One region of the Terribacillus sp. AE2B 122 genome, then DNA from elsewhere that is predicted to be linked to it. Evidence: riboswitches for the same ligand, from Rfam matches in the RefSeq annotation. Region 1 holds a riboswitch; the other holds the start of a gene.

Region 1 (5,522 bases):
TCTGTAAGATAATGAAGTAATTAGATCAAAAAAATCAAGTTCATTGACCGCCAGCTGCTAGAGTAGCAGCTTCCTGCCATACCGGCAGCATCATACTAGCTGTGAATGTTCCTTGCTCCATAGCATTGACCGCTTCATCAGATGCCGTTTTAACGCTCTCAGCTTCCGCCGGGATTTTTTCCTGCCAAGCTTTCCAAAGAGCCGGATCCTGATTATCTCCTGCAGCAAGCAAAACGGCCAGCTCGTCCAGCCAAGCACTGCTAGCAGCTTCAACTCCTGGATCCCATTGTTTTACATAGCTTTCATAGCCTTGCGCCTGCAGCTGGGAACCAAGTGTATCAGCTTCTTCCTGAGATCCTGCCATACCTGTCAGCAAGAAGAATTGACCGTTCTTTTCCCATAGCACCGCCGGAATCCCTGCATCTGCGTATTTCTGGACGACATCTTGACCGATGTCCTCTTGATTATAGACGCCTCCCTGCACAACGTAAGCTGTCAAATCACCAAACGCTCCAGCGTTAGCAGCAGCTTCCTTTGTCGCTATCGGGGCTGCCACGCCACTTGTCTCAGATTCAATACCCGCCGTATAACGAAGCAGCAGGAATCCTAGCACGACTCCTATAAGCGCAGCACCCAGTGCAGCTGCAGCCAACTTTTTCGCAAAAGGAGACAAAGATACTCCATTTTTTTCTGATTTCTTCTTATGCAATTGATCTAATACAGGAACATCCTTTTCGACCGTTGCCGCCGCTTCTTCGTCATAAAGTGTGTAGCTTCCCTCGCCGACCATCTCTTCCTTTGACTGCTGCTGTTGCTTCTTCTGCTTTTTACCGCCAATCTTGACGGAAAAACCCTTTTTCTCTTCCATCCTGGCACCTCTTTTATGATTGATTGGCTCAACTCTAGCACAGCTAGAAATAGAAGTAAGAGAAATGCTGTCGAGACAAAAAAAGAGTGTTCGACAGGAAGAACCTATCAAACACGCTTTTCTACGAATTAAGAAGCAGGATTATAAAATACCCGTAAAGATATCGTTGCAATATAGCTATTTTCCGAAGCATTTGTCACGTCAATTTGTTCTATTTCGGCTTTCCGTTTCATACCATCAACTTCGGTTAAGAATTGGTGCAAAGCTTTATAATCAGAAGAGGCCGTACTTAATTGATAGACATATGCCCCCTCAGAATCAGTTTCTGAATCGTTATTAATGGACGTAATCGTTGTATCATTTGCATTTGCTATTTTCGCTAATTCTTTCAGCAGTTCATTTTCAAGCGGAGCTTCTGGTACTACCCCTTGTTCGGCAGGAGCTGTTGATGCGTCAAGAAGTCTCTCTTGATTAGCGACTGCTGTCTCTACTATGCTTGTCTCGTTTTTCATAGGCATAACATAAAGAACAAAACACATCACGGTAAGCAAGATTACAAGCAAAAAGGAAAATATCATGATTTTACGTCGTTGAGATGCATCCGACCAGTTCATCATTCTCCATTCACCTCGCTTGTCCATGCTGCTTGATCAACTGTAATCGTAAAGACAGCTTGGAAACTGTCTGCTCCCTGAGGCGTTAAGGATTGTAAACTAGCGCGCGATACATAGCTCGTGTCCTGCACTTGCTGAATATAATCCGCAGCAGCATCGGTACTATTAACAAGCAGTGTAACTGTAATAGGCTCAGTGCCAGGGCTGGTGTAGCTAATTAAATCTGTTCCTTTTGGTGCCAGTCCCTGCAATTTGTCCATCAATTCGACGCTATATGGCAGTGCTGTTCCGTTATTACCTGCTACGACAGTTGTTTGTGCATCCAGCAAAGTCTGATTAGAAGCTTGCTTCGCTTCAAGATCGGATAGTTGACCTTTCGCAGCCAGCAATTGCCATGTAAATATCACAGCACAAATGAGGATCAGTCCACCAAGAATACTGAGGAACAGAATCGGGGAGCGCTGCGTGTCTGATTGTTTTCGAAGTAAGTTGATTTCGAGCATTTCTTCTGTCCCCTTTATAGCTTCTTCATGGATAGACCGAGCACATCAGCATAAGCCAACGGCAGTTCGTCCATCATCTCTTGCTTGAATGTGATCGTCTCAATCTGCAAACGCTGCCGAAGCTCGTTCATCACGTCACCCAAGTTTTCATAATCTCCGGATACAAGCAGCTTTGTAACACCAGCTTCGCCATTCATCACTGAATAACGGTAGAAATCCATGAACCGCTCGATTTCTGTTAGCTGTTCTTCCAAATACGCTCGAACCCGATCTGCTTCCTCTTGATAAAACAAATCCTGCTCCATATGATCCTGTAAATTACCAAAGCTCGTCTGTGGCTGGCGGATGAATAACGGCATATCCTGATGGAAAGCAGTTAGAATCAAGCCGCTATGATTCCATTGTAATAGAAGCAAATGGTCCTCAATTGTTTCCTTGTATTGTTCTATGTATAAACGATAAAGAGATATCGAAGCCAAGTCTGCAGCAACAGGCTGAAGCCCAGCTTCCTTAAAAGCTTGTTGATACGCCTCCACACGCTGTCCCGGATAAGCAACAAACAGGATCGTGTTTGATTCTTCACCTTCCTCAAGCACTTCAAAATCCAAAACCGGATCTTCAAACGGCAGCTGAATTGTATGCTCCAGCTCCGTATACAGAAATGGCTTAATTTCTTCCCGCTTCAATTGCTTCGGAACTTGATGTTGGCGCAGCGTCACAGCTTGGTCTGGCAGCGTGAACAATAGTTCACGCCCTTTCCAGCTGTTCTCCTCAACTAATTTTCGAACAGCTTTTGTCAGCTGATCCCTATCCTCCAGTTTCCCCTGGCGGATTGTTCCCTGCGGCAGCTCTAAGCTGCCGAAATTATTTCCTTTGCGGAAGCCAGCCGGTTCACCTGCCATATAACGCAAAACCGTTTCCTGTATGATGATGTACACTTGTTTGCTTTGCTTCTTAAACATGCTCTTCCCTCATTTAAAAGAATGAATTAATGTACCAGCTAATCATTGCGTCACCGTGAAAATAAGTGATCAATGCGCCTAACAAAATATACGGACCAAATGGTATAGCCTGTTTCCTTTTGAGTATCTTCGCAGATAGGAGGACTAGACTTATAACAGCTCCTATAATAGAAGATAGGAAGAAAGTGAGTAACACACCCTTCCAGCCCAATACAACACCAAGCACAACAAATAACTTCAAATCTCCGCCACCCATACCTCCCCGGCTGAATAGAATGACGAGGAAAAGCAGGACAAACGCTACAGCAGCTCCAATAATTGAGTCCCACCAGGGATCCAATGGAGTGATGATACGGAGAATGATGAATAGAGGAAGGAAGAAGATTAAGATCTTATTCGGAATGAGCATGAACCGCATATCTGTTACAAATAAAATCGCAGCCATTGATACTAATAAAAATGCTGTAACCAGTTCCCACTGCAGTCCGATCATATAAAAGCTATATCCGAACAGTAGACCAGTCGCTAGCTCAGTGAAAGGATAGAGCGGAGAAATCTTTTGTTTACATTTACGGCATTTTCCTCGGAGCACTATGTAAGAGATTACTGGAATTAGGTCATATGCTTTTATTTGCTTCTGGCAGTTTGGACAGTAAGACCGTTCGGATTGGAACATTTTCTTTACTGGGACACGCATTCCGACGACGTTGTAGAATGATCCGAGGACGGCGCCTAAAATAATAAAATATATTAGTAGAAAATTTGTCATATCAGAACTCCTTACTTATGTAAAGACGAAAATCTCTCAAAAATGAGAGATTTTCACCAACTATATATAATTATTCAGCGCTAGCTCCAGCAGTACCTACAGCTTCAGAACCACCTTCTAGCCACACTTCAGCAGTCATTTGTCCACCCTCAATTGTAACCTTACTTTTCGCAGTATCATATTTTCCGTCATTTGGTGCTTCAGGAACACTAATGTAATCCCCATCGATTAGCGCTTTTAAAGTTATGCTATTACCTAATTTTGCACCAGTTTCAGACTGAGCTTCTGCCAAACGAGTAGCTTCAATCATTTGTTGAGCTGTAGAATTATAACCTTTAGCTTGGCTATCACCTATTAAATTTAAAATAGAAGGAATCGCAATTGCTGCCAAAATACCTAAGATAACAATAACTGCAAGTAACTCAACAAGTGTAAAACCTTTCTCCGACCTCAGTTTCTTACTCAAAAACTTTCTCATTCTTGGACACTCCTTTTGGTATGTAGTCGTTTCCGGCCATGTGGAAACAAAATGGATCAATATGGCCGGTTGCACTACTAGCTCCAAAATAACCAAGTGCCCACATAAGGTTATTTCATCGTCGCTTCCTATCAATCTAGTAAAATTATATCAAATACTAATAGAAAATCTACCCACCAAATGAAATATTTACACTTATTTTGTCATTTTTTTAGTTCTTTATTACTGTATATTCTCATACATGGAAAACATCGGGATTACTACAGCTGTGACGATGCTCCCTACCATTGCAGATAAGATAAGAATAAGAACTGGCTCAATCATTGCTTTTAATCTTTCAGCAGCATAATCGAGCTCTTGCTCGTAAAAATCGGCTGCACGATGTAGTAAATCGTCAAGAGATCCAGACTTTTCTCCTACCCGAATCATTTGTGTGATCATGGGCGGAAAAGCCCAGTGTGCTTCCATTGGTCCAGCAAGCGAGTCACCTTTTTCAATTGTATCGTAGCAGTCTTGTATTACTTGCTCCATTACTTTATTTTGCAAGATTCGACTTGAAATCTGTAAAGTATCTAAAATTGGGACTGAGCTTTCCAAAAGCGAACTCATTGTCCTTGTCATTCGGGCTAGTATGGCTTTTTGATAGAAGCTTCCTAGTACTGGAATCCTCAATTTTACTGTGTCCATAAATAGTTTCCCCTGCGGCTTGGATACAATAATTCTGTATAAGATAACAAAAAGCAGCAAGCACAAAAATCCTAAATACCAGTATTTTTGCATTCCTTCCGATAAGCTAAGAACAAATTGTGTATATGCTGGCAGTTCGGTATCCATACTTGCAAACATACCTGTGAATTGAGGAAAGACAACAACTAGAAGCGCGATGCAGATTCCCACTGCAACAAAAGCGACAAAGAATGGATAACTCATCGCTGTGATTACTTTCTGCCTCATGTCATATTGCTTCTCATAATAAACCGCCATCTTGTTGAGTACATCATCCAGTTCTCCACTCGCTTCTCCAGCACGTATCATATTGACAAAGAGCTCCGGAAAGATCTTAGGGTGCTTTGCAACAGCATCTGAGAAACGAACACCTTCAACGAGGTCAGATCGCACATACTTAAGGGTTTCTTTTAAGAACTTGTCTTTTGTTTGTTCCTGCAGCAAAGCAGTCGCTTCTACCAACGGCACCCCAGACTCGATCAACGTGGACAATTGACGCAGGAAAATGATAAACTCTTTCTTTTTCACTCGTTTACCGAATGACAATTCTTTATTCAAGGTACGGTTTAACTCGCGTAGCTCAAAAACAATCAATTGCTGCG
Region 2 (5,522 bases), on a different contig from region 1:
GCTTCTGAATCGAACGGCTCAAGGCAGGCTGAGAGATAGCCAGAGCCTTTGCTGCCTGAAGATAATGCTCTCGCTCCGCTACTTCCTTAAAATAAACTAACTGTTGCCACTCCATAAGCTCACCCATACCTTTTCTGCATCTTTTATATGTTATTTATGCATTATACAATACCATTTCATTATGGTTAACTAAAAGTACAACAAGAAATGAGGGAATTATTATGGCTATTGAAATTATCCTTATTATGATTGCCGCCGGTCTTATCGTCGGCTTTGTCGGGGCTGGAGGATCTGGTTTCATCATCAGCATTCTGACAGTGCTGTTCGGTTTCCCCATTCACGTGGCATTAGGCACTGCTCTGGCATCCATGCTATTCTCCTCGTTTTCGGGTGCAGTCAGCCACTACCGCGAAGGAAACGTGACATTACGGGCCGGTTTAATCATTGGAATCTTTGGAGCGGTTGGCGCTTTCATCAGTTCCCATTTTTCCGGATTCATCCCAGAAGATATCTTAAATTATCTTACGGCTGGTATGCTTGTCCTATCTGGGGTAGTTCTTTGCATTCGTCTTCTGCTGATGGGCAAGCCTTCAGACAAAGGGACTACAATTAGTGCATTCATCTACCAAAACAAAGTTATCTATTTTATTTCAGCTGCACTGCTCGGCATCTTAACCGGGGCACTATCCGGATTGTTCGGGATCGGTTCCGCTCCATTCATCCAAATCGGACTGCTTATCTTGCTCGGACTGTCTGCGCAGCAATCTGCAGGTACGACAATGATGATTATCATTCCAATCGCCTTGGCTGGCGGAGTCGGCTATGCACAGCTCGGCTTCCTTGATATCAAATTACTTCTCGAAGTAGTTGCAGGAACGATGATTGGTTCTTATATTGGAGCGAAATTCACAAAACGCGTTCGCCCTGTTTACTTGAAGACAGCGATGGTACTGCTTCCGATATTTGCAGGATTTTTACTATTATCTGCCTAAACACATAAATAAGCCGCCGGGATCCCGGCGGCTTATTTTTATCTGTTCAACAAACTTCCTACATAGCGGAGCAGGTCGTTTGCCGATGTGGAGTTATAATCATATTCATCAATCAATGTTGCGACTACTTCATTCATTTTCTTTAACTGCTGCTCATCTGGAGTTTTGATGGACGTTGTGATTTTCACTACATCCTTCAGATCAGAAAATAGCTTTTTCTGGATTGCTTCCCGCAGCCGTTCATGAGATTGATAATCGAACTTCTTCCCTTTACGTGCATACGCCGAGATTCGGATAAGGATCTCTTCACGGAAAGCCTTCTTCGCATTCTCCGAAATCCCAATTTGCTCCTCAATGGAACGCATAAGCTTTTCATCAGAAGGCATTTCATCCCCTGTTAATGGATCATGCAGCTTTGTCTTATTGCAATAAGCTTCGACATTATCTAGATAATTATCCATCAACGTTTTAGCAGATTCTTCATAAGCATAGACGAATGCTTTCTGCACTTCCTTCTTCGCGATTTCATCATATTCTTTCCTTGCTACAGCGATGTAGTTCAAATAGCGCTCCCGGTCTTCCTTCGAAATGGATGCATGACTGCTAAGGCCATCCTTTAAAGAACGGAGTACGTCCAATGCATTAATGGAACGCATTTCTTTTTTAATGATCGTACTGGAAATTCGGTTGATTACATAGCGCGGATCAATTCCGCTCATTCCTTCATCGCTGTGTTCTTTTTTAAGTTCTTGGATATCTGCGTCACTGAAGCCTTCCAGCTGCCTCCCATTATAGAGATGCATCTTCTTCAGCAAACTGATGCCGCCTTGGTTCGATTCTTTCAATCTCGTAAGAATGGTGAACATCGCTGCAATCTTCAGTGTATGCGGAGCGATATGGACATCTTTGATATCGCTTTCCGATATCATTTTTTGATAGATTTTTTCTTCTTCATCAACCTTAAGATTATAAGGAACCGGCATGACGATCATCCGGGAATGCAATGCTTCATTCTTCTTATTCGAAATGAATGAACGATACTCTGATTCGTTCGTATGTGCCACGATCAATTCATCCGCACTGATTAAGGCAAAGCGGCCGGCTTTGAAATTACCTTCCTGCGTCAAGGAAAGCAGATGCCAAAGAAACTTCTCATCACATTTCAGCATTTCCTGAAATTCCATCAGTCCACGATTGGCTTTATTAAGCTCCCCATCAAAGCGATAAGCCCTCGGATCCGATTCTGATCCATATTCCGCGATGGTGGAGAAATCGATGGAACCCGTCAGATCTGCAATATCCTGCGATTTAGGATCAGAAGGGCTGAACGTACCAATTCCTGATCGTTTATCTTCGGAAAAGAAAATCCGTTCAACAACAACATCCTCGATTCTTCCATCATACTCTTCTTCCAAGCGCATTACGTTTAATGGAGAGAGATTCCCCTCAATCCGGATTCCATACTCATCTTCGAAATCCTTGCGAAGATGTGCCGGAATCAGATGAAGCGGATCCTCATGCATTGGGCAGCCTTTTATGGCATAAACTGCCCCTTCATCTGTCAGTGTATATTCCTCCAGCCCTCGTTTGAGCAAACTGACAAGCGTGGATTTCCCTCCACTTACTGGTCCCATGAGCAGAAGAATTCGTTTGCGTACATCCAGTCTCCGAGCAGCCGGATGGAAGTATTCTTCCACTAGCTTTTCAAGCGGTTCTTCCAAACCGAATAACGAGTCCTTGAAGAAGCTATAGTTTTTTACTCCATCTTCTTCTTCAATGCCTTTATGCTTGATCATGTTATATACACGGGAATGTGCAGACTGAGCAAGATAAGGCCGGTCTTTCAACAAACGCAGATAATCAGCGAGCGTTCCTTCCCAGTGGAGCTTCTCTTGTTCCTGGCGATACTGCTGTACCTTATCCAATATATTCATCATTCATTAACCTCCCAGGCATTGTTAAACAAAAGGCGATTACCTTAATGTATGCCCAGGGTTTGGCTATAATGCCAGCAAATCCATTTCACGTCTGCTTACGGCTTCTGCTTCCATCCAATTTCCATGTATGATTCGTTCGTATATTTATCCAGCATGACATCATCAAGCTGAAGTGTTTTTTTATCATTAGGGAAAATATGCATCAGCTGCGCCAGCTTCTTCACGATCTTCTTCGGATATGCTTCCGACATCTCCAGCATCAGCTGAATAGCTTCTGTTGCTGGCAATACTTCCCGATAAGTACGGGAAAGTGTCAAAGCTGAAAACGTATCGACCACAGCTAAAATCTGCAGATCCATCCCTAGTTCTGGTAAATAAGCGCCATCTGGATAGCCTTTACGATTCAGCCGTTCGTGATGACTTCGCGCATAACGACCTAGTAAAGGCTCACCTGTCTGGTGCAGGAGTGTCTCTCCTTTGACCGTATGCGTTTGTACAATTTCATATTCCTCTTTTGTCAGTGTAGATGTTTTATCGAGGATTTCGCGAGGAATTTCAAGCTTTCCGATATCGTGGAATAGATACCCTGTTGCACAAAGATCCAACTGGACGACATTCATATGGTAAGCGAGCATTGTACCGATTACAAAAACATCTAAAGAATGAATAAAAGCATAGGGATCTCTTTGCTCAAGCATATGCCAAAGACTGCTCCTCCCCATTGTCTTCAGGCTTTTGATGTACAAATCCTTCAAGAAACGAATGCTTTCTTCCTCATAAAGTAGTTTTCCATAGCGGTACTCAAAAGCGATATAAGACAAATTTGTGTAAAAATGCTTTTCCATACTCCGCTTATATGTTGCTTGATGATCAGTTTCTTTCTCCAGCAGCTGCTGAATCATCTGCTGGAGGCGATCTGTCTTGCTAAATAGATCAGTAGTTTCCTCTTCCTCGGTTTCAACGACGACCGAAGGCACTCTGTTATGCTTCAGCTGTTCCAGTAAAGCTGCAGTGACGACTGTCCCTTTATTTAATTTTGTCTTGTCTGCCAGGACAATATCACTGCCCAAATAATCACCTAGTAGTATGTCTTGGATGCGTTTACGTTTTAAAATCAATTTCATTCTCCTTTTTCAAAAAAAGCTGCCATGTCTGGCAGCCTGAGAATCCCTCTTCGTTCGCACCTGGCTGGCATAGAATCTCATCCCTTAGCCCCTCAAGTTTTGCGTAACTGCCTTTCAACAGTGCTGCCGTATATGTATGTAATTGTTTCCTGGTTGTGTTTTGCTTCCGAATCAAGCAGCTGATGATAGTCCTCTTTTGCCGGCAGCAGCTCACACATTTCCACATCTAGCGCTATCGCCAATTTACTGATGCCAACAAAAGAAATATTCCGCTTCCCGTTTTCAATATCGGAGTAGTACGATCGATTAAAACCCGCCATGCCAGCCAATTCTTCCTGTGTCAGCATCTGTTTTTTTCTCAGATAACGAAGCTTATCTCCAAATGCCCGAAGCAATAGCGTGTAATCTCTCATATTATTCATGCACTCCATTATACCTTGCCACACCAGCAAATCCACCGGATATAAGTTACATTAGTATAATGCTACCAAATAAAACTGGTGAAAGTACTATTTTTGTCCCATTTTATGCATGTCTAAACAACTATAAAAAAATAAACTGCACACTAGGTGCAGTTTAGGATAACCCATCGAAGCGCTGCTGACGAAGAGCTTCATAAATAATAATTGCTGCCGTATTCGATAGATTTAAAGATCGGACTTTATCTGTCATATGAATACGAAGACATTGCTCCTCTTTCCCTACAAGCAAATCTTTCGGAATGCCAGTCGACTCTCGACCAAAAACGAATAGCAGATCTTGATCTGTATTGCTGAAATCATAATCTGAATAATGCTTGGTACCGAAGTTCTCTATATAATAAAAGACACCTTCCGGAAATTTTTCATATAACTCTTCTATACTATCGTAGTAATGAATATCCACGTCATGCCAATAGTCCAATCCTGATCTTCTCAGCATTTTGTCATCCGTCGAGAAACCAAGCGGACGAATTAGATGCAAAGCCGTATCAGTCGCAAGGCAGGTACGTGCAATATTACCTGTATTAGCTGGGATTTCGGGTTGGAATAGTACGATATGTCTTGGCATATACTTTCACCTCTGCTTTTCAACTTTCAACCTTACCAGTATAGCACAGCAGAGATCATAGCCCAATCTGGAAAAATTTATACACAACGTTCTCTGTATAAGCCGGAGAGTCAACGTAAGCCCAATGACGCATTCTGCTGTTGGCAGTATGGGCATTGACCAACGGCTCACCCTGTGCGTTCCGGGCTACCACTATCGTATTGTGATTATAGTTCCCATCACCCTCAAAATCATAGCAAATCACATCGCCAGGCCTCAGCAGCCTCGCATCCGCTACTTCCTTACCGCGTAAGCCTTGTGTCGATCCGCTCAAATACCACCGCAAGGCATTAGCTACTGTGAAACTATAGCTCCAGTTTTCACCATTGAACCACCACCCTGAATTCCTGTCTGGTTCCCCTCGCATTGGCGCCCCGCCT

What was found. Region 1 has a riboswitch for cyclic di-GMP ahead of AE2B122_RS01245 (competence type IV pilus major pilin ComGC). Riboswitches for the same ligand answer to the same signal wherever they lie in the genome.
Region 2: linked by a shared signal. The riboswitch ahead of AE2B122_RS13460 (HD-GYP domain-containing protein) and the one ahead of AE2B122_RS01245 (competence type IV pilus major pilin ComGC) in region 1 are both predicted to bind cyclic di-GMP.

The regions. Positions count from the first base shown of each region.
Region 1 covers NZ_LR700942.1:251,789-257,310, reverse strand. Annotated here, with positions in the region: gene AE2B122_RS01270 (SPOR domain-containing protein) at 41-868, opposite strand; gene AE2B122_RS01265 (hypothetical protein) at 997-1,485, opposite strand; gene AE2B122_RS01260 (hypothetical protein) at 1,482-1,985, opposite strand; gene pilM (type IV pilus biogenesis protein PilM) at 2,000-2,947, opposite strand; gene AE2B122_RS01250 (A24 family peptidase) at 2,961-3,716, opposite strand; gene AE2B122_RS01245 (competence type IV pilus major pilin ComGC) at 3,787-4,194, opposite strand; cyclic di-GMP riboswitch class II at 4,249-4,331, opposite strand; gene AE2B122_RS01240 (type II secretion system F family protein) at 4,417-5,522, opposite strand, start outside.
Region 2 covers NZ_LR700946.1:209,588-215,109, forward strand. Annotated here, with positions in the region: gene AE2B122_RS13445 (LysR family transcriptional regulator) at 1-115, opposite strand, end outside; gene AE2B122_RS13450 (sulfite exporter TauE/SafE family protein) at 222-992, shown strand; gene AE2B122_RS13455 (PrkA family serine protein kinase) at 1,031-2,926, opposite strand; gene AE2B122_RS13460 (HD-GYP domain-containing protein) at 3,025-4,047, opposite strand; cyclic di-GMP riboswitch class I at 4,106-4,191, opposite strand; partial or broken gene AE2B122_RS19375 (helix-turn-helix domain-containing protein) at 4,269-4,484, opposite strand; gene trmL (tRNA (uridine(34)/cytosine(34)/5-carboxymethylaminomethyluridine(34)-2'-O)-methyltransferase TrmL) at 4,630-5,103, opposite strand; gene AE2B122_RS13475 (amidase domain-containing protein) at 5,159-5,522, opposite strand, start outside.